DNA from 2 places in the Shewanella bicestrii genome. Region 2 is predicted to be linked to the other one. Evidence: predicted binding sites of a transcription regulator. Region 2 holds the regulator's gene; the other holds the start of a gene.
The links. The regulator MetJ, encoded in region 2, represses methionine synthesis genes. The targets are predictions, from matches to a motif close to TAGACGTCTAGACGTCTA.
Positions count from the first base shown of each region.

Region 1 (12,195 bases), 1.7 Mb from region 2:
GTTGAGTGTTGCTTTGCTCATATTGTGCTCTTGTTATCTCGTTACGCCATGGAAAATCCACAACGCCTAATTTATACGAATATGCCGGATGAACATTACGTTAACGTAAACTACCTATCAACCGTTGGCACAGTTCAAACGACAACTAATCCCCTGTGGGCATGTATATAATGCTTTACAAAACTAGCGAACATCTGGCGCGACTGAAGGGATCAGGCAAATCACAGTGCGATTGCCGATGGGCACCTTAGCATTGGGGAAGACAATCGCTTCAAATTCCTGTTCGACTTTAATTTCCTGCCCACCCTCTCGGGCCAATACAAAGCCTTTCGGGAACGATCGGAAGTTTTCGACATCGGTCGCGAAGGTAAATTCAAAATCATCAAAATGTTTGTTAATCACCCGACACACTTGATACAGATTCACCTTATCCGCTGAGAATGGCTCAAGCGCTAAGGGTTTGTCTGTGATAAGGCGCATAAACATCTCTTGGGCGGCAATAAAACGCGTCATATCGTTTTGCCCCATGGGATACACCTTACCTAATTCAATGGTAAAGGCATCGGCGCCATACTGCTCGGAGGAAAAATAGCTAAAGGTGGTTGTCGGCTCATGGTGAAATAACACAGTATCGACGCCACTGGCGGCTAAAAACATGATTTGTTCGGCGCTGTAAGCACGGCCGGGACGATAGGGATAAATCGCAAACTTTTCGTGTTTTGACGCCCGCATCGCCGTGTGTAAATCGTAGTGAATGCGCTGGCGCCCTGCGGCTGCGCCCTTAAAGAAGCGGTCGACATAGGCTTCTAATTTTTTTGCCCGCACCCGCTCAGGATTCACTAATCCCGGTGGGCTTGAATGCTCGCCACTAAAGAGACGATTCATGTTCTCGTCGATAATGCGAGTCCCATTATTAATCGCTAAAGGGTTACCAATAAGAAAGAGCGTGCGTTGTTTGGCGATGATTTTTTGTTGGAGAAGCTGTTTGATTAAGGTATTGCAGAGTTCGATGGGGGCGGTTTCATTCCCGTGGACACCGCAGGAGAGAATGACATCCTTACCTTGGGCTTGTACTGGCTCAAAGACGATGACGCCGGTGTCCCACACTTCGACTCGAGTATGTTCCCCTAAGGTGAAACTAAACTCATCTCCGAGGGTTTCAGGATTGGCGAGGGTCAGCGCGAGAAAATCCTTCGAATCTAACAGAGCTTGTAACACAGAATTCTCCTTATAATAGCGTGTCAAAGACGGGAGTGATGGCAATAACTGCCTGTTTCATGGCACTTATCGCTACCCGCCTTAAAAAGCGCATCCATACTAACACAAGTTTTTGGGCCGTTACTCTGTCATTCTGGTCAAACAAGCGCATTTCGCGGCAAAACCACAGCATCTTAGCCGCCTTTGGTCGACATAGGATTAATTTTGTCGACACACTTGCTTTTAGGCATGAGTTTTATCACAATCCTTAGCCATCTAGACTTCTATCAGGATTTATCATGGCGTTAGCAACTTTCGGTGCCGGCTGTTTTTGGGGCGTGGAGTATTTCTTTAGACAAGTCAACGGCGTGACCAACGCGACCTGCGGCTATATGGGTGGCAATAACGAAGCGACCACCTATGAGGAAGTCAAAAAAGGTAAGACAGGCCATGCTGAAGTCGTGCAAGTGGAATTTGACCCTGCGATTGTCAGCTACGACGAGTTACTGGATGTGTTTTGGAAGAATCACAATCCTACCACGCTCAATATGCAAGGTGGCGATATCGGCACTCAGTACCGCAGTACCATTTTCTTCCATGACCGTGAGCAAAAAGCGACGGCCGAAGCTTCTAAGCTGGCCTTTGCCCGCTCGGGCCGCTGGGGATTACGCCACATTGTGACTGAAATTGTACCTTTGCAGCAATTCCATGTGGCAGAGGAATATCATCAAAACTATATCGATAAGAACAACTTACCAAGTTGCCATCTCGAGTATTGATCATCACCATTTAGCATCTGCTTGAGCGGCTCGACTTCTCACCGCTGCAAATAAAAACGCACTCAAAGGATTTCCATGAGTGCGTTTTTTATCGGTAAAAACAATGCTTAACTGCTAGATCAGGCGCTAAGCGCCTTATCAATCAAGGCCTGTGCATCCTTAATGATATCGGCAAGATGCTGCTCACTGATAAAGCTCTCACCGTAAATCTTAAATAACGCCTCAGTGCCCGACGGCCGCGCCGCGAACCAACCATTGGCCGTCGTCACTTTAATGCCACCTATCGAGGCGTTGTTACCAGGGGCGTGGGTCAATACGGCATCAATCTTCTCACCCGCCAGCATAGTGGCGTTTAAGGTTTCGGCATTAAGCTTGGCAAATTTGGCTTTGTTCTCAAGGCTGATCGGACTGTCGATACGCTTGTAAAAACTTTGACCGAATTGCGCCACTAATTCTTGATGGCGTTGCCCCGGTGTCTTGCCAGTAACAGCAAGCATTTCGGCCGCTAGCAATACCAGAATAAAACCGTCTTTGTCGGTACACCAAGTCGTGCCATCACGGCGCAGGAACGCCGCACCCGCACTCTCCTCACCGCCAAATGCAATAGTTGCCTCGGCTAATCCATCGACGAACCACTTAAAGCCTACCGGGACTTCGAGTAATTTTTTACCATGGAAGGCGCAGATTTTATCGATAAGCGCGCTCGATACTAGCGTCTTGCCGATGGCTAACTGCTCGCTCCATTCGGGTCTGTGGGTCAGCAAATAATCAATGGCTACCGCTAAATAATGGTTGGGATCCATCAGTCCGGTGCCCGGACACACGATTCCGTGTCTGTCGTAGTCAGGATCGTTACCGACACATAAATCGTAGGATTCTTTGTGGGCCAATAAGCCTGCCATCGCATAGGGAGAAGAACAATCCATGCGGATCTTGCCGTCTTTATCGAGCGACATAAAACTAAAGCTTGGGTCGACCTTATCGTTAACTAAGGTGATATCGATGCCATAGTGCTTGGCAATCGGTGCCCAATAATGAATACCCGAGCCGCCTAATGGGTCAACGCCCAATTTCAGCTTAGCCTCAGCGATAGCGTGCATATCGACCACATTGACTAAATCCGCGACATAGGGGGTGATCAAATCGATGGCATGCACATAACCCGAGGTTAACGCATCGGCATAAGCCAGCTTATTAACGCCCTTAAGCCCTGCGCGCAGGTAATCATTAGCACGGGATTCAATCCACGCTGTGATATTGCCTTCGGCTGGGCCGCCATGGGGAGGATTGTACTTGATACCACCATCCTGAGGTGGATTATGGGATGGCGTAATAATCAAACCATCGCTTAACGCGGCGCCACTCAGCGCGGCTTCACGATTGGCGCAAATAATGGCATGGGACACCACAGGCGTGGGGGTAAAGCCATCATTTTGCTGAATATGCACAGTCACCTTATTGGCCGCTAACACTTCAATCGCCGACACGTAAGCCGCATAAGATAAGGCGTGGGTATCAATACCTAAAAATAGTGGACCGTCGATATTCACCGATTGGCGATAATCCACCACGGCCTGAGTAATCGCCCAAATATGGTCTTGGTTAAAACTTGCTTGAAACGCGGTTCCGCGGTGACCCGAGGTCCCGAACGTCACACGTTGCTCTGCAGCATCCACATTAGGTTTGATGCTGTAATAATGGCTCATCAGCTTTGGAATATTCACCAGATCCGTCTGACTCGCGGTTTGTCCTGCCCGTTGATGTATTGCCACCTGATCCTCTCCTACTGGAAAATCGGTTAATTAAATGGAAACGCCGCATCATTGCGGCGTCGATAAAAGCGTTATACGCGTTCGGCAATGCCGTTGGCGATTTGGGCATCGCAGCCAAATTGCATTAAGGCTTCGACTAAAATTGCCCGTTTTTTGGCGGTGTTATTGTTGGTCGTGACCCAAAATCCGGTATTACCGATTTCCTTCGGATTAGCGGTAGCACTGGCCTTGAGTAACTCTTCCCGTGAACGCGCAAAATAGAGTCGATCGCGACCTTGGATCTGTAAAATTTGCGAGAATTGCGCTTGGCTCTGTTGATATAAACTCTCGAGCAAAAATAAGAAACGACCCACGGCGCCTTTTTGCTGCTCTAACTTATGCTCATCCACCAATTGATTGAAATCGGTGGCAGAGACTAAGGTTTCTACCTGAGGCGCAATCTGTGGCTCTGGCGTCGTTGCCTCTAAACTCGGTTGGCTAATGGCCTGTGGCTGCGCCTGTTCAACCGCATCGACGGACAGGCCGAGTAATCGACGGAGAATGTCAGAGGCGCTCTCACCAATACGTTCCGTTTTGCTGGCAATATGACGATAGAGCTCTTCATCCACTTCGATGTATTTCATAACCTTATTATCCTTTGTTATTCGATAGGCTTAACCGAAAAAGTGCACCACAGGCGATCCTCGCAAAGGATCTGTGCGATCGTTGCCCCAGTGTATCTATCTCTATCAATCTGATAAAGCATCATTAATCTAAAAATGCGTGAAATCGCACATCAAATTAGCACAAGCGCGTTAATCGCTGAAAAAGCCAGCAAGTTCGGCGCACTGAGCCTCAAAATCGCCTCAAGACTTGTCAAACTTAACCCATTAGGGGCACAATCCGCAGCACTTTATGTACCACAGCACAGGCGATTCCATGAATTTTGCATCCACAGGTCAAGGAGAAGCAGTCCTCCTTATCCACGGACTCTTTGGCAATTTAGATAATCTTAAGGGGCTAGGACAAGTCCTCGAAGCAAATCATCAGGTTATCCGTGTTGATGTGCCTAATCATGGTTTGAGTGAACATTGGCAGGAAATGGATTACCCAAGCTTAGCCGAGGCCATGGTGGCATTGTTAGATGAACTTGAGCTTGAGCGTGTACACATTGTTGGCCATTCCATGGGCGGTAAAATCGCCATGGCAACCGCCCTTGCCTATCCAGAACGCATCATCAGCATGGTAGCCGCTGATATTGCCCCAGTTGCTTATCAGCCGCGCCATGATGTGGTATTTGCGGCACTCGAAAGTTTGCCACTTGAAGGCCACATCGACCGCCGCTTTGCGTTATCGCATTTATTAGCGGGTGGCATCGATGAACCGACCGCGCAGTTTTTACTCAAAAACCTCCAGCGCACCGACACCGGCTTTCGTTGGAAGATGAACCTTACTGGCTTAAAAAGCTGCTATCCCAACATCATTGGTTGGCCTAATGAAAACCACAAATCGCAGCAAGTCTATAACGGACCGAGCCTTTTTATCCGTGGTGGTGACTCCAATTATGTGACCGCCGAACATCGCGACGAGATCATGCGTCAATTTCCCGCGGCGCAGGCCAAAACATTAGAAGGTTGTGGCCATTGGCTACATGCTCAAAAACCAGCGGTGTTTAATCGTATTGTGTCTGAATTTATTGACAAACACTCAATGTAAATGACAATGATTCTCGACCTAAATCATATAGCCGACACCCTGCTGATGTGATATATTCGCGCCTCTTTTAGCCTTAGAAGACTCTAGAGGACTAAGAAAGTATGTTATCTCAGTACATGGAACAAATTGAAACCATCGGCCTGAACCTGTTTTTTGCCGCGATATTTTTCTTTATCGGCATGGCCATCCACGATGTGCTTAAACAAGGTAATGTGCCGAAATTTGGTCGATTTATTGTGTGGTTAGTGTTATTTCTCGGCTGCGCCGGGTTTATTGCAAAAGGTATTATCCAGATGTCCTGGGAAGGTTCGGGCATCGGTTAAACAATAAGAACATGGCAAAAGAAGCAACAGATAGAACAACCATTGACCTTTTTGCCAATGAAAAGCGCCGGGGCCGCCCACGTAGCAATCCTTTGTCCCGTAGCCAGCAACTTAAGGTCAATAAGCGCAACCAGATCCAGCGGGATAAAGCCAAAGGATTAAAGCGAATAGAGTTAAAGGTGTCACAAGATTTATATGACGCCTTGAATGAGCAGGCATTGGCCAGTAACATCAGCCGAAGCCAGTTAATCGAATTAATTCTTCAGCAAAAAATTGAATGCTGAGCAATCGATAGCAGCAAGATTAACGTATAAGTGAACTAGACATAAAGGATAGACAATGGCAACTGTAGGTCTTTTTTTCGGTAGCGACACAGGCAACACCGAAGCTGTCGCCAAGATGATCCAGAAAAAACTGGGTAAGAAAATGGTTGAGGTGAAAGATATCGCCAAGAGCACCAAAGAACAGATCGCAGAATACGACCTGCTGCTGTTCGGCATCCCAACCTGGTATTACGGTGAAGCACAGTGCGACTGGGATGACTTTTTCCCTGAATTAGAACAGATTGATTTTACAGATAAACTGGTTGCTATCTTCGGTTGTGGTGACCAAGAGGACTACGCAGAATACTTCCTCGATGCCATGGGCATGGTGGGCGATATCGTTCAAGCACGTGGCGGTATCATCATCGGTCACTGGCCAACGGCAGGTTATAACTTCGAAGCGTCAAAAGGCTTAGTCGATGATGACCACTTCATCGGTTTAGGGATTGACGAAGACCGTCAACCAGAGCTGACTGAAGAGCGTGTGGATGCTTGGGTTAAGCAAATCTACGAAGAAATGTGCTTAGCCGAGTTCGAAGACTAAGCTCAGTTCCGTAAAAAAAGCGGCCGAAACGCCGCTTTTTTTATGTGTGCTCTCCCGATTAATGAAAGCGATACACTCAATGGCAACCACAGCTCCCCAATGGGACATCTTTTGCTGCGTCGTCGATAATTACGGCGATATCGGCGTCACTTGGCGCTTAGCCAAACAGCTGGTCAATGAATATCAGCTCCCCATTACACTCTGGGTCGATGACTTAAACAGCTTCTCGCATATTTTACCAAGCCTTGACCCAAACCAAAGCAGCCAAGTCTTTAATGGCGTCACCATCAATCATTGGACAACGCCCCTGCCCGTGGCATTTGTGCCCGGCGCCGTGTTAATTGAAGCCTTTGCCTGCGAACTGCCTGACGAGGTCAAACAACAACTCATCACGCTGCACAGCACCACACCGCAAGCTGTGCCTGTATGGCTGAATTTAGAATATTTAAGCGCCGAAGACTGGGTCGATGGCTGCCATGGGCTACCCTCGATGCAGGCAAGCGGCATCAAAAAGTATTTCTTTTTCCCGGGTTTCACCCCAAAGACGGGTGGACTGATCTGTGAGCGGGAGCTGTTTGCCGAACGCGATGCATGGCAACAGGATAGCGCCAATAAACTGCAATTATTTGAGCGTCTTGGTCTTAAGGATATTCAAGCGCAAGATACTGTCTACAGCGTCTTTAGCTATGAAACTGATTCTCTGCCGGCCTTGTGTGAGCTCTGGCAAGCCAGTGCAACAAGCGATGCCACAATCCATGCGCTTATTCCCAAGGGACGCAGCTTAAACAGTTTACAACACTTATTACCCTGCAAGGTTGAGGCGCTCAGCCCCGGACAGCAAATTAAGCTAGGTCATTTGACCCTGCATATCTTGCCGATGACAGACCAACAAGGGTTCGACCGCCTGCTGTGGAGCTGCGACTTTAATATTGTCCGCGGAGAAGATAGCTTCCTGAGGGCGCAATGGGCCGCTAAACCCTTCATTTGGCATATTTATCCGCAAGAAGATGATTATCATCTAATAAAATTAGAAGCTTTTATTCAACTTTACTGCGATAATCTGCCCCCTGATATTGCCGACACTTGGTCTAAATTGAATGTTGCATTTAACCAAGGCGAGCAATCTGCCGTGAAAACTCACTGGCAAAACCTAAATCCTGTCAGTTTGCCACTCTTGCAACATGCTAAAGATTGGCCAATTGACGCAATAAATGCTGCAGATCTTGCGACTCGGCTAGTCCAATTCGTCAAAAAAAGCTAAGATGCTGCGCTGAAATAGAAAATCGACATATAGGAAATTGTGTAATGAAAACTGCTCATGAAGTCCGTCCTGGTAACGTGATCATGTTTGAAGGCAGCCCATGGGTTGTACAGAAAACAGAAACAACTCGTTCTGGCCGTAACGCTGCCATCGTTAAGTTAAAGCTGAAAAACTTACTGCTTAACTCTGGTACTGAAACCACTTTCAAAGGTGAAGATAAGATTGACGATATTATCCTAGATCGTCTGGATTGTACTTATTCTTACTTTGCTGATCCTATGTACGTGTTCATGGATGCAGAATACAACCAATACGACGTAGAAGCTGAGAACTTAGGTGACGCAGCGGCTTACATCGTTGACGGTATGGAAGAAACTTGCCAAGTAACTTTCTACGAAGGTAAAGCAATTTCTGTTGAAATGCCAACCACTATCGTACGTGAAGTGATCTACACTGAGCCATCTGCTCGTGGCGATACTTCAGGTAAAGTGATGAAGCCAGCAACTATCACTGGCGGCGGTACAATCAGCGTGGCTGACTTCGTTAAAGTTGGCGACAAGATTGAAATCGACACTCGTACTGGCGAATTCAAGAAGCGCGTATAATCGCCCTTCCCACTCCCAGATAAAAAAGCCAGTGCCTGCACTGGCTTTTTTATTGCCTCGAATTTGATGCTTCTAACGGTTTGCTGCCGGACAGTTATCACATGGAATTGGGTATCGAGGTAAACAGCGAAGAGTTCTTTAGTGGCGCGAGCCAGTCAACACGCTCAATAAACGTTAGCAATAAACCTTCGCAATAAACGTTGGCAATAAAAAAACCAGCCGTAGCTGGTTTTTTATATTTACTGCATCGCAGCTTAGGCAATCAAGATAAAGCCAAAGAACGCAATCACAGCGGCAATTAACGCATAGGGTAACTGAGTCACCGCATGGCTCACTAAGTTACAACCAGAGCCTTGTGCGGCCAATACGGTTGAATCTGAGTAGAAACACGCTTGGCTACCAAATGATGATGCCGACAGCAGCGCACCAATCACCAGTGGAATATCCGCACCAACCGATTGCGCCAGTGGCATCACAATTGGAATGGTCACCGCAAAAATACCCCAGCTTGAACCCGTCGCAAAAGCAAGGATAGCCATAGAGAGGAATACTACCGCAGGCAACATCTTAGGCGTCATGAATGGGCTCAATGATTCAATTACATATTGTGGCAGCAGCAGCGCATCACACACATCCTTAAACACGAATGCGGCGATCACGGTACCAATGGCGGGCAACATGCTCTTAAAACCATCGATCATCTGATCCATCATCTCTGACAGTGGCATTAAACGCTGCACCGCATAGTAAGGCAGCGTGATAACTAATGTCGCTAACAAGCCCTTCCACACGTCGATATCAAAATAAACGGTAAAGGCAACCAGTAGCAGAATAGGCACCAAAAAGTTGTGCAGCTTGCCCTGATTGTCGGCATGCTTAAACTCTTCTTCAATCGCAGCAATCGCGTATTCGTCTGAAGTTTGTACCTGGTCTAAATCGACTTGCGCCTCAGCAGGTTCACCTTGGGCGGCGCGCAGCTGGGCTTTTTTCATCGGACCAATGGCAGGCACAACACCTAACACCACCAGTAACACCATGGCTACGGCTAACCAAGCGTAAAGCATGTAGGGGATCGCCTGCATATATACGCTAATGCCCTGACCTTCTGCCGCCACACCGTTATCAACAAGCAAGCCACCAAAGAATACTGCCCAGGTGGATAATGGCACGAGCACGCAAACTGGCGCTGCGGTAGAGTCAACCACATAGGCCAGCATTTCACGGGACACTTTAAACTTATCGGTCACACGCTTCATGGTTTCACCCACGGTTAACGCGTTCAGATAGTCATCGATAAAAATCACAATCCCGAGAATAAAGGTCATAAACAGGGAGGATTTAGGGCCTTTAGCAAATTTCAACGCATTTCGACCAAACGCCAGTGCACCACCAGTACGCACTAACAGGGCAATTAACGCACCAAAACAACCACAGACTAAAATCAACCAACCGATGGTTTCATCGGCCATGACTTTTAATGAAGTACTGGCGAAATTATTTAAGACTTGCGACGGATCGAGTAACAGGAAACCAGTTACCGCACCAATGATCAGAGAAAGAATGGGGCGGCGTAACCAAATGGCCAACACCAATACCACCAGAGGTGGAATAAGACTTAACGCTGTCGGTTCAGACATGCACTTAGGTCCTCTAAATAAGTTGCCTAAAGGCAAAAGTTTTTAGAACAGCGCCTGAAATCACCTCGATAACGGACGCCAATATTGCTGCTTCATGATGACTAACTCCGCTGATAAAACCTGCTAAAAGCTTGTTATCTTAGGTGCCTTGCCAAAAACATCGCGCAGAAAATAAAGCGCATCGAATATCGAGTCAACCATAAATTTATGCTAACCATAAATAATTTTTAATACTGAAATAAGCATTGATATATCCGACTGATTTTAAATGACTTTTAACCAGTTAAAAGAAATCTTTATTTGACCTTAAATGCTTAATAAGCATTCAGTTAATCTGCCTAAATATCAAAAAATGGCTGAATGCCCGATAAAACCCCATTAACTAAAATCACCGCCAGTAAATCAGCGGTTAAGCAAAAACTGATTAACAATTTTATTAACATTTAACCTCTGAGTGGATTTTCAAGTTTCTAAAAAGTGAGCCGAAGCTTAAGCGAGCCGCTTGATAGTCGCAAAGGCTATCCCCACTGAAACGGGCAGTTCAATAGTTTTTAAAAGTTACAGTTTTCAGCATATATAACTTGTTTTAATTTATTTAAAGCTTAGTTAAAGCATATTTAACTGGAGAGTTTGATGAAAAAAACTTGTTATTTGTGCTCCCCCCCCCTTCCTTAAGCCAAATAATTTCGTTATGGTGCACAAACTTAAGCCTAAATTAACTGCATGTTTCGAGGTGTAAATGCGCCCTATCATCAAGTCCAACAAGTTGGATACTGTTTGCTACGACATCCGCGGCCCAGTGCACAAGGAAGCCAGACGTTTAGAGGACGAGGGACACCGCATCCTCAAACTCAACATTGGTAACCCCGCCCCCTTCGGTTTTGAAGCGCCGGAAGAAATTGTGCGCGATGTGATCCTCAATCTCCCCAGTGCCCAAGGCTACTGTGAGTCAAAAGGATTATTCTCTGCCCGCAAGGCGATTGTGCAGCATTATCAAGCGCAGGGCATTCATGGCGTCGATATTGAAGACATCTATATCGGTAATGGTGTATCTGAGCTGATTATGATGGCCATGCAGGGCTTATTAAACACCGATGATGAAGTGCTGATCCCCTCACCCGACTATCCGCTATGGACCGCGGCGGCGAATTTAGCCGGCGGTAAAGCGGTGCATTATCGCTGTGATGAAGAGGCGGATTGGTTCCCGGATCTTGATGATATTAAGAGCAAAATTTCGTCTCGTACCCGTGGTATTGTGTTGATTAACCCAAACAACCCAACGGGCGCGGTCTACAGCAAAGAATTACTGCTGCAAGTTATCGAGCTCTGCCGCGAGCACAACCTGATCCTGTTTGCCGATGAAATCTACGATAAGATTTTATACGACGAGGCCAAACATATTCCGGCCGCGAGCCTCTCTGACGATATCTTAACCGTGACCTTTAATGGTCTTTCAAAAGCCTATCGCGCAGCGGGCTTTCGTGTCGGTTGGATGATGTTGTCTGGCAATCTTAAGGCTGCCAAGAGTTATATCGAAGGTTTAGAGATGCTCTCCTCGATGCGCTTGTGTGCCAACGTGCCGAATCAACACGCGATTCAAACCGCGCTCGGAGGTTACCAAAGCATTAATGAGCTGATTTTACCTAGCGGCCGCTTAACCGTGCAGCGCGATACCTGTTATGAGTTATTGAACCAAATTCCCGGTGTGAGCGTGAAAAAGCCCAAGGGGGCACTGTACGCCTTCCCCAAATTGGACATGAAAAAGTTCAACCTCAGGGATGATGAGCGCTTAGTACTCGATTTACTCAGGGATAAAAAAATCCTCCTCGTGCACGGCAGCGCCTTTAACTGGCCAGAGCCAGATCACTTAAGAGTCGTATTTTTACCCTATAAGGAAGATTTGACTAAAGCATTGACAGAGTTTGGCAATTTCCTCGAGACCTACAAACAATAATGTTTTAGTCTCACCGCCAAGATGACCATTAGGTTAACCTCGACTAAAGCGATCCTCTGGGTCGCTTTATTTTTTGCAGTGCGTAAAAACTCTTCAATCATTCCA
Region 1 is NZ_CP022358.1:2,288,404-2,300,598, reverse strand. Features, by position in the region: gene CF168_RS10095 (thiamine pyrophosphate-dependent dehydrogenase E1 component subunit alpha) at 1-21, opposite strand, end outside; gene astE (succinylglutamate desuccinylase) at 184-1,218, opposite strand; gene msrA (peptide-methionine (S)-S-oxide reductase MsrA) at 1,497-1,976, shown strand; gene pgm (phosphoglucomutase (alpha-D-glucose-1,6-bisphosphate-dependent)) at 2,096-3,748, opposite strand; gene seqA (replication initiation negative regulator SeqA) at 3,820-4,371, opposite strand; gene CF168_RS10070 (alpha/beta fold hydrolase) at 4,667-5,443, shown strand; gene CF168_RS10065 (DUF2788 domain-containing protein) at 5,545-5,766, shown strand; gene ybfE (LexA regulated protein) at 5,778-6,050, shown strand; gene fldA (flavodoxin FldA) at 6,106-6,633, shown strand; gene earP (elongation factor P maturation arginine rhamnosyltransferase EarP) at 6,713-7,894, shown strand; gene efp (elongation factor P) at 7,939-8,499, shown strand; gene CF168_RS10040 (Na+/H+ antiporter NhaC family protein) at 8,754-10,136, opposite strand; gene CF168_RS10035 (pyridoxal phosphate-dependent aminotransferase) at 10,876-12,090, shown strand.
Region 1: the regulator MetJ is predicted to act here: its motif matches at 1,467-1,484, upstream of msrA (peptide-methionine (S)-S-oxide reductase MsrA).

Region 2 (12,195 bases):
GGGTAAAAATAGCACGCAGAGCAAGGTTGGCGCCAGAGTGAATCTGGTCTGTTCAAGCGGGGAAACCCCGTGCCATTTTGCTCGAAAAGGCTAACCATTAATCCGAGAGAACCTTGTTAGACAGCCGCGAAAAGTGGCGCCATTTTACCTTTATTCGCAAAATTTTCCACGGCTATTTATGCACATCTGTGCGGCGTGTCGGGGTAAATTGGGGAGGGGAGTAATGCGGCTGCTGAAAATACTTTCCATGAAACCCGAGCAGAGGAATAGATAAGCTTGAGTTTATAGTGTGACTCGCTAAGGCTTTGAATGGTATTAATCCCAATATAGGCATGCAGTTAGCTCAGTAAATCGGGTTAGCATAGGTGGTCTGAATAAAGGTATTGGCTAAGCACGGTATACAGCGTGGCCTTTTGCGTTAACGCCCATTTTTTGTGAATTGAAAAACACAGTTTGCCCATCAGCCCTTAGCCTAGGTAGGCATGACACAGATAGAGGTAGTCAATGACAGATGTAAAAACGCCGATGATGGCGCGCGCCGCTGCCGAGGGGCGGTATTTTTTCTCGCAGCAATTTCTCGCCTTAGCCGAAAGCCAAACCCAGTGGCAGGAGTTGGAGTTTGAAGAGTGCGAGTTCCACGATTGCCAGTTTAGCGATAGCACATTCCGTAACTGTAAGTTTATCGATTGCCGTTTTGTGGGCTGTAATTTGAGCCTGCTCAAGGTGCCCTTAAGCCAATTTAACGGCGTGCGTTTTGAAGAATGTAAGTTGGTCGGCATAGATTGGACCCGCGCCGCTTGGCCGAGATTATCCTTTGCGGCGCCTTTTAGCTTTAGCACCTGCATCCTAAACGACTGCTCTTTTATGGGGCTTCAGCTCGATGAAATGGTGCTCGAGGGCTGCAAGGCGCAGGATGTGGATTTCCGTGAGGGCAAGTTTAATCGCGCCAACTTTAGTTACAGCGATTTTCGCCACAGCTTATTTGGCCGTACCGAGTTGATGGAGGCGGATTTCTCCGAGGCGACCGATTACGATATCGATATTTTTAACAATAAAATCAAGGGCGCTAAGTTTAGTCGCGACGAAGCGATTCGCCTATTAAATGGCTTAGAGATCACCTTGGTTGACTAACTCCCTTAGGCATTGGCCTTGCTTATGCCTAACTCCCTTTCAACCATTCCCCTGTGACGACTGGGCGAAACGCTTACCTCATACACTTTGCGCACTCGGCCATTCTAAATATGGGAGTGGTTTTTGAGGGTTTTTGAGAACTTTTTAACTTATCAAAGCCGCGAGCCAGTGCGCCGGCTTAGTACAGGTTTAGGCCAAACAGGCTTATTGATCTTATTCACGATTTTTTAGAACAATTTTAACTTTTAGTTGCCGCAGATCACACTCAACTTGGCCATGTGGTTTACCACAATATCCGCCTCTCCCTTTCGGGATAACAATCACCCTGAAACAGCAAAATGCCAGCGTTTCTTAAGGCATTGGCATTAATAACTAAAAACCTGTGAGCGAATTTAGTCTTTAAACCGCAGTGGTAAGCCAAAGCCTAAGTTTGCGTGTGCCAAGTGGTGCATTAGGGTGGATGAGTGTGATGGAGGTAACCATGATTGAGCTTAATAGGCGAACCTTTTTAAAGGGCGCAGGGGCCAGCGGTGCAACATGTGCATTGGCTAGCCTGTTGCCGGGCAGCTTAGCGGCATTAGAGAGCAAGCAGCTAAAGGGAATGGGCAAAGACATTGCCAGTATCTGTGAGATGTGTTCGACCCGTTGTCCGATTTCGGCGCGGGTGCTTGAGGGCAAAAACGTCTTTATCAGTGGTAATAAGGCGGCTAAATCCTTTGGTGGTAAAGTCTGTGCCCGGGGCGGCGCTGGCCATAGTTTGCTTTACGATCCACAGCGTATCGTGAAGCCGCTCAAACGGGTGGGTGAGCGCGGCGAGGGCAAGTGGGCCGAGATCTCTTGGGATGAAGCCTATCAACTGATTGCCGATAATCTGAATAAAATCAAACAAGCTTATGGCCCTGAGGCCGTGGCGTTTTCCTCTAAGTCCGGTTCGCAAGAAAAACATTTATTCCATCTCGCCACCGCCTTTGGTAGCCCGAATACCTTTACCCATGCCTCAACTTGCCCCGGTGGTTACGAAATTGCCGCTAAGGCCATGTTTGGCACTAAGGTGAAGCGCGATTTAAGCAACTCCAAATACATCATTAACTTCGGCCATAACTTGTACGAAGGCATCAATATGTCCGAAACCCGCGGCATGATGGCGGCACAAATGGATAAAGGCGCCAAGCTGGTGGTGTTCGAGCCAAGATTCTCCATCGTCGCCGACAAAGCCGATGAATGGTATGCGATCCGTCCCGGTACCGATGTGGCGGTGGCTTTAGCCTTATGCCATGTATTGATTGAAGATAATCTCTACGACAATGCCTTTATCGAGCGTTATGTTGAAGGGTTTGATGCCTTCGCCGCCGAAGTCAAAGCCTATACCCCTGAGTGGGCCGAAACGGTTTCCGATGTGCCCGCCAAAGATATTCGCCGTATCGCCCACGAATATGCGGCCAAGGCGCCCCATGCTGTGGTGGATTTTGGTCACAGAGCCACCTTTACCACCGAAGAGTTTGAAATGCGCCGCGCTTTGTACGCTGCCAATATCTTGATTGGTAATATCGAGCGTAAGGGCGGTATCTACCTAGGTCAAAAGCCTGGCGACTATAACAAGCTGGCGGGAGAAAGCGTGGCGCCCGTATTGGGTAAGCCCGGCGTAAAAGATATGCCTAAGCCTGCGGCGAAACGTATCGACCAAGTAGAAGAGCAGTACGCCATGATGTGGTCATCGGGTGGGATTTATCAAACGATTCTCGATGCGACCTTAACTGCCGTGCCCTATCAATTACACGGTTGGGTAATGTCCCGTACCAACCCAATGCAAACCATGACCGACAGGGCGCGTGTGGTTGAAGCCTTGAAAAAGCTCGACTTTGTTGCGGTTTGCGATGTGTATATCAGTGAAACCGCCGCCTATGCCGACGTCATTTTACCCGAGTCGACTTACCTTGAGCGCGATGAGGAAATCGCCGACAAGTCGGGTAAAAATCCCGCCTACTATGTGCGCCAACGGGTGGTGGAAACCTTGGGCGACACTAAGCCCTCATGGCAAATCTTTAAGGATATTGGCCATAAGCTTGGGCTAAGTGAATTTTACCCTTGGGACAACATGGAAACCCTGCAACTGCTGCAGGTGAATCGCGATACCGCACTGCTACGCCGCATCAAGGATGAAGGTTTTGTCAGCTTCGGTAAGCCCATCATGCTGCGCGAACCTAAGATGGTGGCCGAGTTTACTAAGGCCTACGCCAATGCCAAACCCGTGGATGAAGACGGCACCTACGGCAGTTTGCTCAGCTTTAAAACCCCAAGCGGCAAGATTGAATTGACCTCGGCCAAGGTCGAGGCAATGGCGCCAGGACGCGGGGTGATTAAGTTCCGCGAAGTGCATTTGAAGAAAGCCGACGAGCTGTACTTTATCCAAGGCAAGGTCGCCGTGCATACCAATGGCGCGACTCACAATATTCCCATGTTAGCTAACCTGATGTCGGATAACGCCATTTGGGTGCATCCCGTCACGGCGGGCAAGTTAGGGATCAGCAATGGTGACCCGATTCGGTTAACCAGCAGCGTGGGTAGCGAAGAAGGCCATGCCTTAGTCACCCCGGGCATTCGCCCCGATACCGTATTTGCCTATATGGGCTTTGGCTCTAAAAACAAAGAGTTGGTTAGAGCGACTGGTAAAGGTATCCACTGCGGAAACTTACTGCCCCATCAAACAGCCCCTGTGTGTGGCATGAATATTCATACGACAGGCGTCACGCTGGCAAAACGCTAATTGGAGGCTCAAATGACGAAAAGATATGTGATGGTGCACGATGAGAACAAGTGCATCGGCTGCCAAGCCTGTAACGTGGCCTGCCGCAGTGAAAATGGCGTCCCCGAGGGTGTGACTCGCTTACAAGTGCGCGTAGAGGGCCCCTTCGGCGAGATGCCGCACCTGCACTTTAAGTACCACAGGGTATCGTGCCAGCAGTGTGAAGATGCGCCTTGTGTGAAGGTATGTCCAACGGGCGCGGCCTATGTGGGTGAGGATGGGATTGTCTCCATCCATGGCGATAAGTGTGTGGGTTGTATGTACTGCGTGGCGGCGTGTCCCTACAAGGTACGTTTTATGAATCCAGAAACCAAAGTGGCTGATAAGTGCAACTTCTGTAAGGACACGCGTTTGGCCCGGGGTGAAGAGCCTGCCTGTGTGACTGTGTGTCCGACCGATGCCTTAGTGTTTGGCGATGCCAACGATCCACAGAGTGAGGTCGCTATGCTACTCAACACTAAGATCACTTACCAAGATAAGACCCATTTAGGCACTCAGCCTAGGGTATATCGCGTTCCTACCAAAAGAGGGGGGATTTGATTATGAACAATACTTGGGGCGATATGGCGCAATATGATCCCGTTACTTGGCATTGGATCATCGCCGTGTATCTGTTTATGGCGGGTTTATCCGCCGGAAGTTTGCTGATTGGCATTGGCCTGCGTTGGTTTAATAAGGATCAAGCGCAGGGGGAGACGAGTATTCTCAAGGCCGCAGCCATTATTGGCCCTGTGGCCATTTGCCTAGGCTTGGCATGTTTAGTGTTTGATTTAACGAAGCCTTTCCATTTTTGGCTGATTTTAATCAACTATAACTTCCAGTCCGTAATGGCGATTGGTGTTTTAGCACTACTGGCTTATTCACCCTTAGCATTTGCCTACGCGATTCTTGTGCTGCGCGATGAGCTGCCAAAGTGGGGCTTAGGTTTCTTCGTGCCTATCGCTAAGCTGCTGATGCCCTTTAGAAAGCTGATTGAAGTTCTGCTGTTTATCCTCGCCATTGGCGTAGGTGCTTATACTGGCTTCTTAATTTCGGCCATGAATGCTTATCCGATGTTGAACACTGCGGTATTGCCGGCGCTGTTCTTAGTCTCTGGTTTATCGGCGGGTGCGGCGGCTAATGCGGTGCTGGCGCTGGTGATGTTCAAGACCGATAGCCACGACAAGACTTTAGCTAAAATGCATGGCTTAGAGTTGCCAGTGATGGCCATCGAAATCATGTTCCTGTTTATGTTGTTCTGTGCCTTGTACTTTAAGGGCGGCGCGGCGGCTGCGGCGCTGGCATCACTCACCTCTGGCGTGTGGGCGAGCGTATTCTGGATTGGCGTGGTCGGGATTGGTTTTGGTATTCCGCTGTTGTTTATGCTGTTGCCGACCGCGACTCGCCACAGCAAGGGCGCGATGATCATGGTGGCCTGCGCCAGCTTAACTGGTGTGTTAGCACTGAGACACTTTATTGTGTATGCGGGACAAAGCTATCTAAGTTAGTGCCATTGGTTAATGGCAATATCTATGGGGTAAATCACCTATCCCAGCAAGCAAAAAGCACCGATTAACGGTGCTTTTTTTATGGGGCGATAAGCAGGATTCTATTGCGGTAATTATTGCGGCAATTATTGCGGCAATAGCTCAATCACTGATTTCACCGTGAGCACTAAGGCGCTGATAGCGCAGAGGGCTAAGGTTGCCATCTTGGTCTTATGCTTATCCACATTCCCCACCAGTTTACCCGCCACTAAATAGCCTAAAAAGACTGAGGGCAGCAGCATCAGGGATAACCATAAATGCTTGATTTCGAGCAGGCCCGTCACCCCAAGGATGACCATCGCTATGGTCGAGCTGAAGATAAAGAAGGCCGACAGTGCGGCGCGAAACTTTGAGGCATCCTTACCCGCCAACAAAATCGCCATCGGCGGACCACCAATGGCGGCAATATTACCAAAGATCCCCGATACCACACCTGCGCCAAATAGCGTCGCTTTATTCACTGGCAGGCTGAATTTATACAGGCTTAGCACCACGGCGACCGCCACAATGCCAGCAATCGCCAGACCAAGAATCGGCTGCGGCGCAAACAGCAACAGGCTGGCACCGATAAAGCCTCCGGGCACGCGACCAATCAGCGCATATTGCAAGCCGTTGAATTCTAAGTGGCCACGCTCACGCAGTAGGGTGAGTAGGGCGATGGAAAAGCCCATCACAATCACGGGGGCGGGCACTAATTCGGGGTCGACAATATACAGCAGCGGACTCGCCACCACAGCAAGGCCAAAGCCAATCAGACTCTGGGTGAGGGCACCTAAAAACACAATCACAGACGCAATGGCGAGCGTTTGTGGATCTATCAAGGAGAACATAGGATTCCATCAAAACAAAATAGGGATCGTTACTCTAACCCATCAGGCAAGATGAGCATTAACGATCCCTAATAATTAGTTACGGCAGGATTATGGACGCCTGAGCGTTATTCCATATCTTCCCACTCGATCCCCATTTCGTCCATCAACCGTTTCGCTTCGGCGGGAATGCTGTCTGGGCTATCTTTCGACAGATCGGCATCATTAGGCAGAGGCTGGCCGGTGTAGGCATGCAAAAATGCTTCACACAAGAGTTCGCTATTGGTGGCGTGGCGCAGGTTGTTCACCTGACGACGGGTACGTTCATCCGTGAGGACTTTTAGCACTTTGAGCGGAATAGACACAGTAATTTTCTTTACTTGTTCATTCTTCTTGCCATGTTCAGCATAGGGGCTGATGTATTCCCCATTCCATTCAGTCATTGACTCACCTGTTATAACGCTAAATTCGGGGCAGATTTTAAACCCTTACAGATAACAGTCAAATTATTGCTACTATTTCTTAGTGATTGCAAACAGATTTCTTTATGTTTAGACGTCTAAACGTCTTAACGCCTATTGACGATGCCACTGGGCTTAGGTACATTTAGACGTCCAGACATCTCTTTGCGAACTTAGGAGTTCCCGATGACCGCAGGCAAATTAGTGACCGAACGTCAATTAGCCACATTAGCAGTGCGTCAGGGTATCGAAAGCGATACTCAGTATGGCGCTGTGGTGCCGCCAATTTACCTGTCGACGAATTACGCCTTCGATGGTCATAAAAATCCTCGCGAATTTGATTACAGCCGTTCCGGCAATCCTACCCGCAGCATCTTAGGTGATGCCCTAGCTAAGCTGGAAAAGGGCGCAACTGGTGTGGTGACTTGCACAGGCATGGCGGCCATTACCTTAGTGACCACTTTGCTTGGCCCTGATGACTTGCTGGTGGTGCCTCACGATTGCTACGGCGGTTCGTACCGTTTATTCACCAACTTGGCTAAAAAGGGCCAATTTAAACTGCTGGTGGTCGATCAAACCGACGGCCAAGCGCTTGAGCAAGCGATTAGCCAGCAACCTAAGATGGTGTGGATTGAAACCCCCTCTAATCCTCTGCTGCGAGTCGTCGATATCGAAGCTATCGCCAAGGCGAGCCACGCCGTGGGCGCTTTAGTGGTGGTGGACAACACTTTCCTCTCGCCAATTTTGCAGCAACCGCTGTTACTCGGTGCCGATATCGTTATCCACTCCACCACTAAGTACATCAATGGTCACAGCGATGTGGTGGGCGGCGCGGTGATCGCCAAAGATCCTCAACTCGGTGAGACCTTACATTGGTGGTCGAACACCTTAGGTTTAACTGGGTCTGCCTTCGACAGTTATCAAACCCTGCGGGGTCTGCGTACCTTAGCCGTGCGCATTCGCGAGCACCAAAGCAATGCCCAGCGTATTGTGCACGTGCTGACGAGCAGCCCTGTGGTGAGCAAAGTGTATTACCCAGGCCTTGCGGAACATCCCGGCCATGCCATTGCCGCCAAGCAGCAAAAAGGCTTTGGCGCTATGCTGAGTTTTGAGCTTAAGGGCGGCGAGGCCGAAGTGGTCGCCTTTTTAGATGCCTTAAGTTTATTTAGCGTGGCCGAGAGCTTAGGTGGCGTTGAGAGTCTCGTGGCCGTGCCCGCGACTATGACCCACAGGGCGATGGAGCCCCAAGCACGTTATGAAGCTGGCATTAAAGACACCCTATTACGTTTGTCGGTTGGTATTGAAGATGCCGACGACTTAGTTGCAGATATTCAAGCAGGATTGGCCGCCGTTGCGGCTTGTCAGTAGAGGAATTCGAGATGGCACGTTGTCACTTACATAAATTTGGTGGTTCCAGCTTAGCCGATGCCGATTGTTATCGCCGAGTCGCCCATATTCTGTTAACCCATGGTCATAGTGATGATCTGGTGGTGGTGTCTGCTGCGGGTAAAACCACTAACTTTTTATATAAATTATTGTCCCTGCGCGATAGCAACCAATTATGGCAAGAAGAGTTACAAGTCCTTATCAGCTATCAGCAAGGCTTGATTGAGCAGCTGTTATCCAATGAGCAAGCGCGGGATCTGCGTGAGCGTTTAACCACGGATAAAGCTCAATTAATCAGTCTGTTATCTTTAGATTCCCGTAACGATTACCAAATTAGCCATGTGGTGAGCTTTGGTGAGCGTTGGTCGGCGCGCCTGATGGCGGCGCTGCTGCGTGAATCGGGTGTGGCCGCAAGCCATGTGGATGCCTGTTCGATTCTTGTGGCCGACGAGGCCGCCGTACCGCAAATCCGTGTGCAAGAATCCCGCGCCAAAGTGCAAGCCTTACTGGCGGCGCATCCTAACGAGCGTTTAGTGATCACAGGTTTTATCTGTGCCAACGAGCGTGGCGATACCTTGCTATTGGGTCGCAATGGCTCTGACTTTAGCGCCAGCTTAATTGCCAGCCTCGCCGACATTGAGCGCGTGACCATTTGGACCGACGTTGAAGGGGTCTTTAACGCCGATCCGAATAAGATCAACGATGCGAAATTACTCAAGAGCATGTCCCTCGCCGAAGCAGACCGCTTGGCGCGCCTAGGCTCGCCTGTTTTGCATTCGCGCACTTTGCAGCCGCTGTTTAACACTGAGGTGAGCCTAGCCGTACGTTCAAGCTACGCCTCCCATACCGACTTTACCCTGATTGCGCCCCACAGCTCCTCGGCGAGTGCGCCCGTGGTGACTAACCTCAATGCCGTGGTGTTATTTGGCTTTAAGATCGCGGGCGATGTAGCCAGTCTGCTCGAGCAATTAGTCGAAGCAGGATTAACGCCACTGGCCCATTGGGTATCGGCGCATCAACGACTCGAGCTTGCTTATACCGCTGAAAACCAAAAACAAGTACAAAAGTTATTGGATGGGCAGGCCGAAGCCCTCGGCATTAAAGATCTGCAAATTAATACCGAACTCGGTTTAGTGGCGCTTGTGAGTGCCGATGCCGAGCATTATCGCCGCAGCTTTGCCCGTTTACTGAGCCGTGACGCTAAGCCCTTGTTCAGTGGTGACTTAAGTCTGGTGACCTTAGTGCCACAGTCGCAGGTTAATCTGCTGACGCAAAAAGTGCATCGCCGCTGCGCTGGTCCACGTAAACGCATTGGTGTATTGCTGCTGGGTGTTGGCAATATTGGCGAGGCGTGGGTGAAGCTGTTTAAGTCAGTTTCTCCCTCGTTAAATCAAGAGCTTGAAGCGCGTGTCGAGCTTGTCGGCTTGGTGAGTTCCAGCAAAGCCCTGATCAAGTCTACGGCTGTGGATTTGGAAAACTGGCAGCAGGAATTCGATGCCGAGGCAACACCTTGGCAATATGAGCACTTATTCGAACAATTAGAACAACTTAACTGCGACGAACTGATTGCATTAGATATCAGTGCTAGCGCCAGTTTAACCCTACAATACCCAGAGTTTTTCGAGCGCGGCATCCATATGGTCAGCGCGAACAAGCTTGCGGGTTCTGGCCCGCTGCCGTTCTACCGCGAGCTGAAGGAACAACTCGGTTATCGCCGTCTATTCTGGCGCTATAACGCCAGCTGTGGCGCGGGTTTACCTATCCAGCACGCCTTAAACGATCTGCGTAACAGCGGCGATACGGTTGAGGCCGTCGGCGGGATTTTCTCTGGTACCCTGTGTTGGTTATTCGAGAAGTACGATACCAGCAAACCCTTCTCGGAATTAGTGGTTGAAGCGCGTGGCCTAGGGATTACTGAACCCGATCCCCGCGACGATCTTTCTGGCCGCGACATGCAGCGCAAGCTGCTGATTTTGGCCCGTGAAATCGGTCTGGAAATCGAGCTTGAGGATATTGAACTGCGCTCCCTAGTGCCAGCCCATTTGGCGGATATTCCACTGGAGCAATTCCTTGCCCGTATCGCTGAGCTGGATGATGAATTGCAGCAACAATACGGCGCAGCGGCGGAGCAAAACAAAGTGCTGAGATATGTCGCCTCCTTGGACAATAGCGGCGCGGCCCTGAAAGCTGAGGTGGGATTACAGTGGATTGATGCGAATCATCCCTACGCTAACCTCACGCCTGGGGATAATGTGTTTGTGATCCGCTCTGCTTTCTACCAAGGTAATCCGCTGATTATCCGTGGACCGGGTGCGGGCCGTGAGGTAACTGCCGCAGCGGTGCAATCGGATCTGACGCAGATCTGTCGCGATCTGCTGCAAGAGTAGTTATAAACCTAGACACTTGAAGAACTTATCCCCCGTATCTTCAAGCTGATTCGGCCAATATTCATAGACGTAAAGGACTCATTCGAGTCCTTTACGTCTATGAATATTGGCGAAGATCAGGACTAAAATCAAGGTGGTCAACGAGGGATAAGAAAATGCCAAAAAGGGGGATTTTTTGGCTTGACTTAACGGCCAGTTTCTCTAGTATATGGACATATAGACGTCCAAACGTCCATATGGATTAAATTACTGCATTTATAAGTCGTACCAGCGCGATGGAGCGTCGCACTCGGGCGGTTGAGGAAATACACATGGCTTTTCATCACGCACAACATTCACATTCGCTAAACCAAAGTTTGTCTGAACTTAATGGCGATATTAATGTTTCTTTTGAGTTTTTCCCGCCATCAACCCCCGAAATGGAACAGATCCTGTGGAACTCTATCCGCCGTTTAGAGCCGCTGAATCCTAAGTTTGTTTCAGTGACCTATGGTGCCAACTCGGGCGTGCGTGACCGTACCCACGGCGTGATTGAACGTATTCAAAAAGAAACCAATCTGGTTGCCGCGCCGCATTTAACCTTAGTGGATGCCAGCGACGAAGAATTGTTAGATCTGGCGAAGCATTACTGGAAATCGGGGATCCGCGACATAGTGGCACTGCGTGGCGATTTACCAGCGGGCAGCCCGAAACCGACTCGCTTTGCGGCGGATTTAGTGCGCTTACTGCGCTCAGTGGCCGACTTTGATATTTCGGTTGCCGCTTACCCAGAAGTACACCCAGATGCGGCTAATGCTCAGGCCGATTTGATTAACCTCAAGCGTAAAATCGATGCCGGTGCGAGCCGTGCTATTACCCAGTTTTTCTTCGATGTGGAATCTTACCTGCGTTTTCGCGACCGCTGCGTTGCGGCGGGAATTGATGTCGAAATCGTGCCCGGCATTTTACCCGTGACTAACTTTACCCAGTTAAAACGCTTCGCGGGCATGACCAATGTGAGTCTACCGAGCTGGTTGCATAAGCAGTTCGATGGCCTAGAGAATGATGCGGGCACGCGTCAGCTGGTGGGGGCAAACGTGGCGATCGATATGGTTAAAGTGTTATCCCGCGAAGGTGTTAAAGATTTCCACTTCTACACCCTTAACCGCGCCGAGCTGACCTATGCGATTTGCCATACCTTAGGGGTTCGCCCAAAGGCGGTATAACGCAGTAAACATTCATAAAAAACGCCGCTATTTAGCGGCGTTTTGCTTTTGGCTAGTGACTAATTCCTAAATCTTAAATTGGGAGAGCAGAGTCGTTAAGCGCATTGAAAGTTGCGCGAGTTCATCTCCCGCCCGTGCGGTTTGCAGTGAAGTTACATTCGGAAAAATTGTTTTTAATCTCATAGGTTAATGAGATTAATGCCACTATCTTCTGCGTCTATTTCCCCCACACAAAGTGATATTACTACCGCCGTTTCATACCGTTTTGCGGATTTCGTGGCAGCGTGCACAGATTTTTTTTTCGTGGCGAATATTTACTTAGCCTGCTAACTAAGTATAATGCTTAGCAGGCTAAGTAAATGAGTAAGCATGATGCAGAAAGAATTAGAGCGATTAAAGGAGTTATCCCTAGCGGAACATTTAGGCCGCTTGCACCGACTATGGCGCACCGTGGCGGATGTGGAATTAGCGCCACTCGGGTTAACTC
Region 2 is NZ_CP022358.1:585,431-597,625, forward strand. Features, by position in the region: gene CF168_RS02695 (pentapeptide repeat-containing protein) at 505-1,131, shown strand; gene phsA (thiosulfate reductase PhsA) at 1,613-3,895, shown strand; gene CF168_RS02705 (4Fe-4S dicluster domain-containing protein) at 3,908-4,474, shown strand; gene nrfD (NrfD/PsrC family molybdoenzyme membrane anchor subunit) at 4,477-5,421, shown strand; gene CF168_RS02715 (sulfite exporter TauE/SafE family protein) at 5,547-6,290, opposite strand; gene metJ (met regulon transcriptional regulator MetJ) at 6,398-6,712, opposite strand; gene metB (cystathionine gamma-synthase) at 6,935-8,098, shown strand; gene CF168_RS02730 (bifunctional aspartate kinase/homoserine dehydrogenase II) at 8,110-10,503, shown strand; gene metF (methylenetetrahydrofolate reductase) at 10,815-11,708, shown strand; gene slyA (transcriptional regulator SlyA) at 12,081-12,195, shown strand, end outside.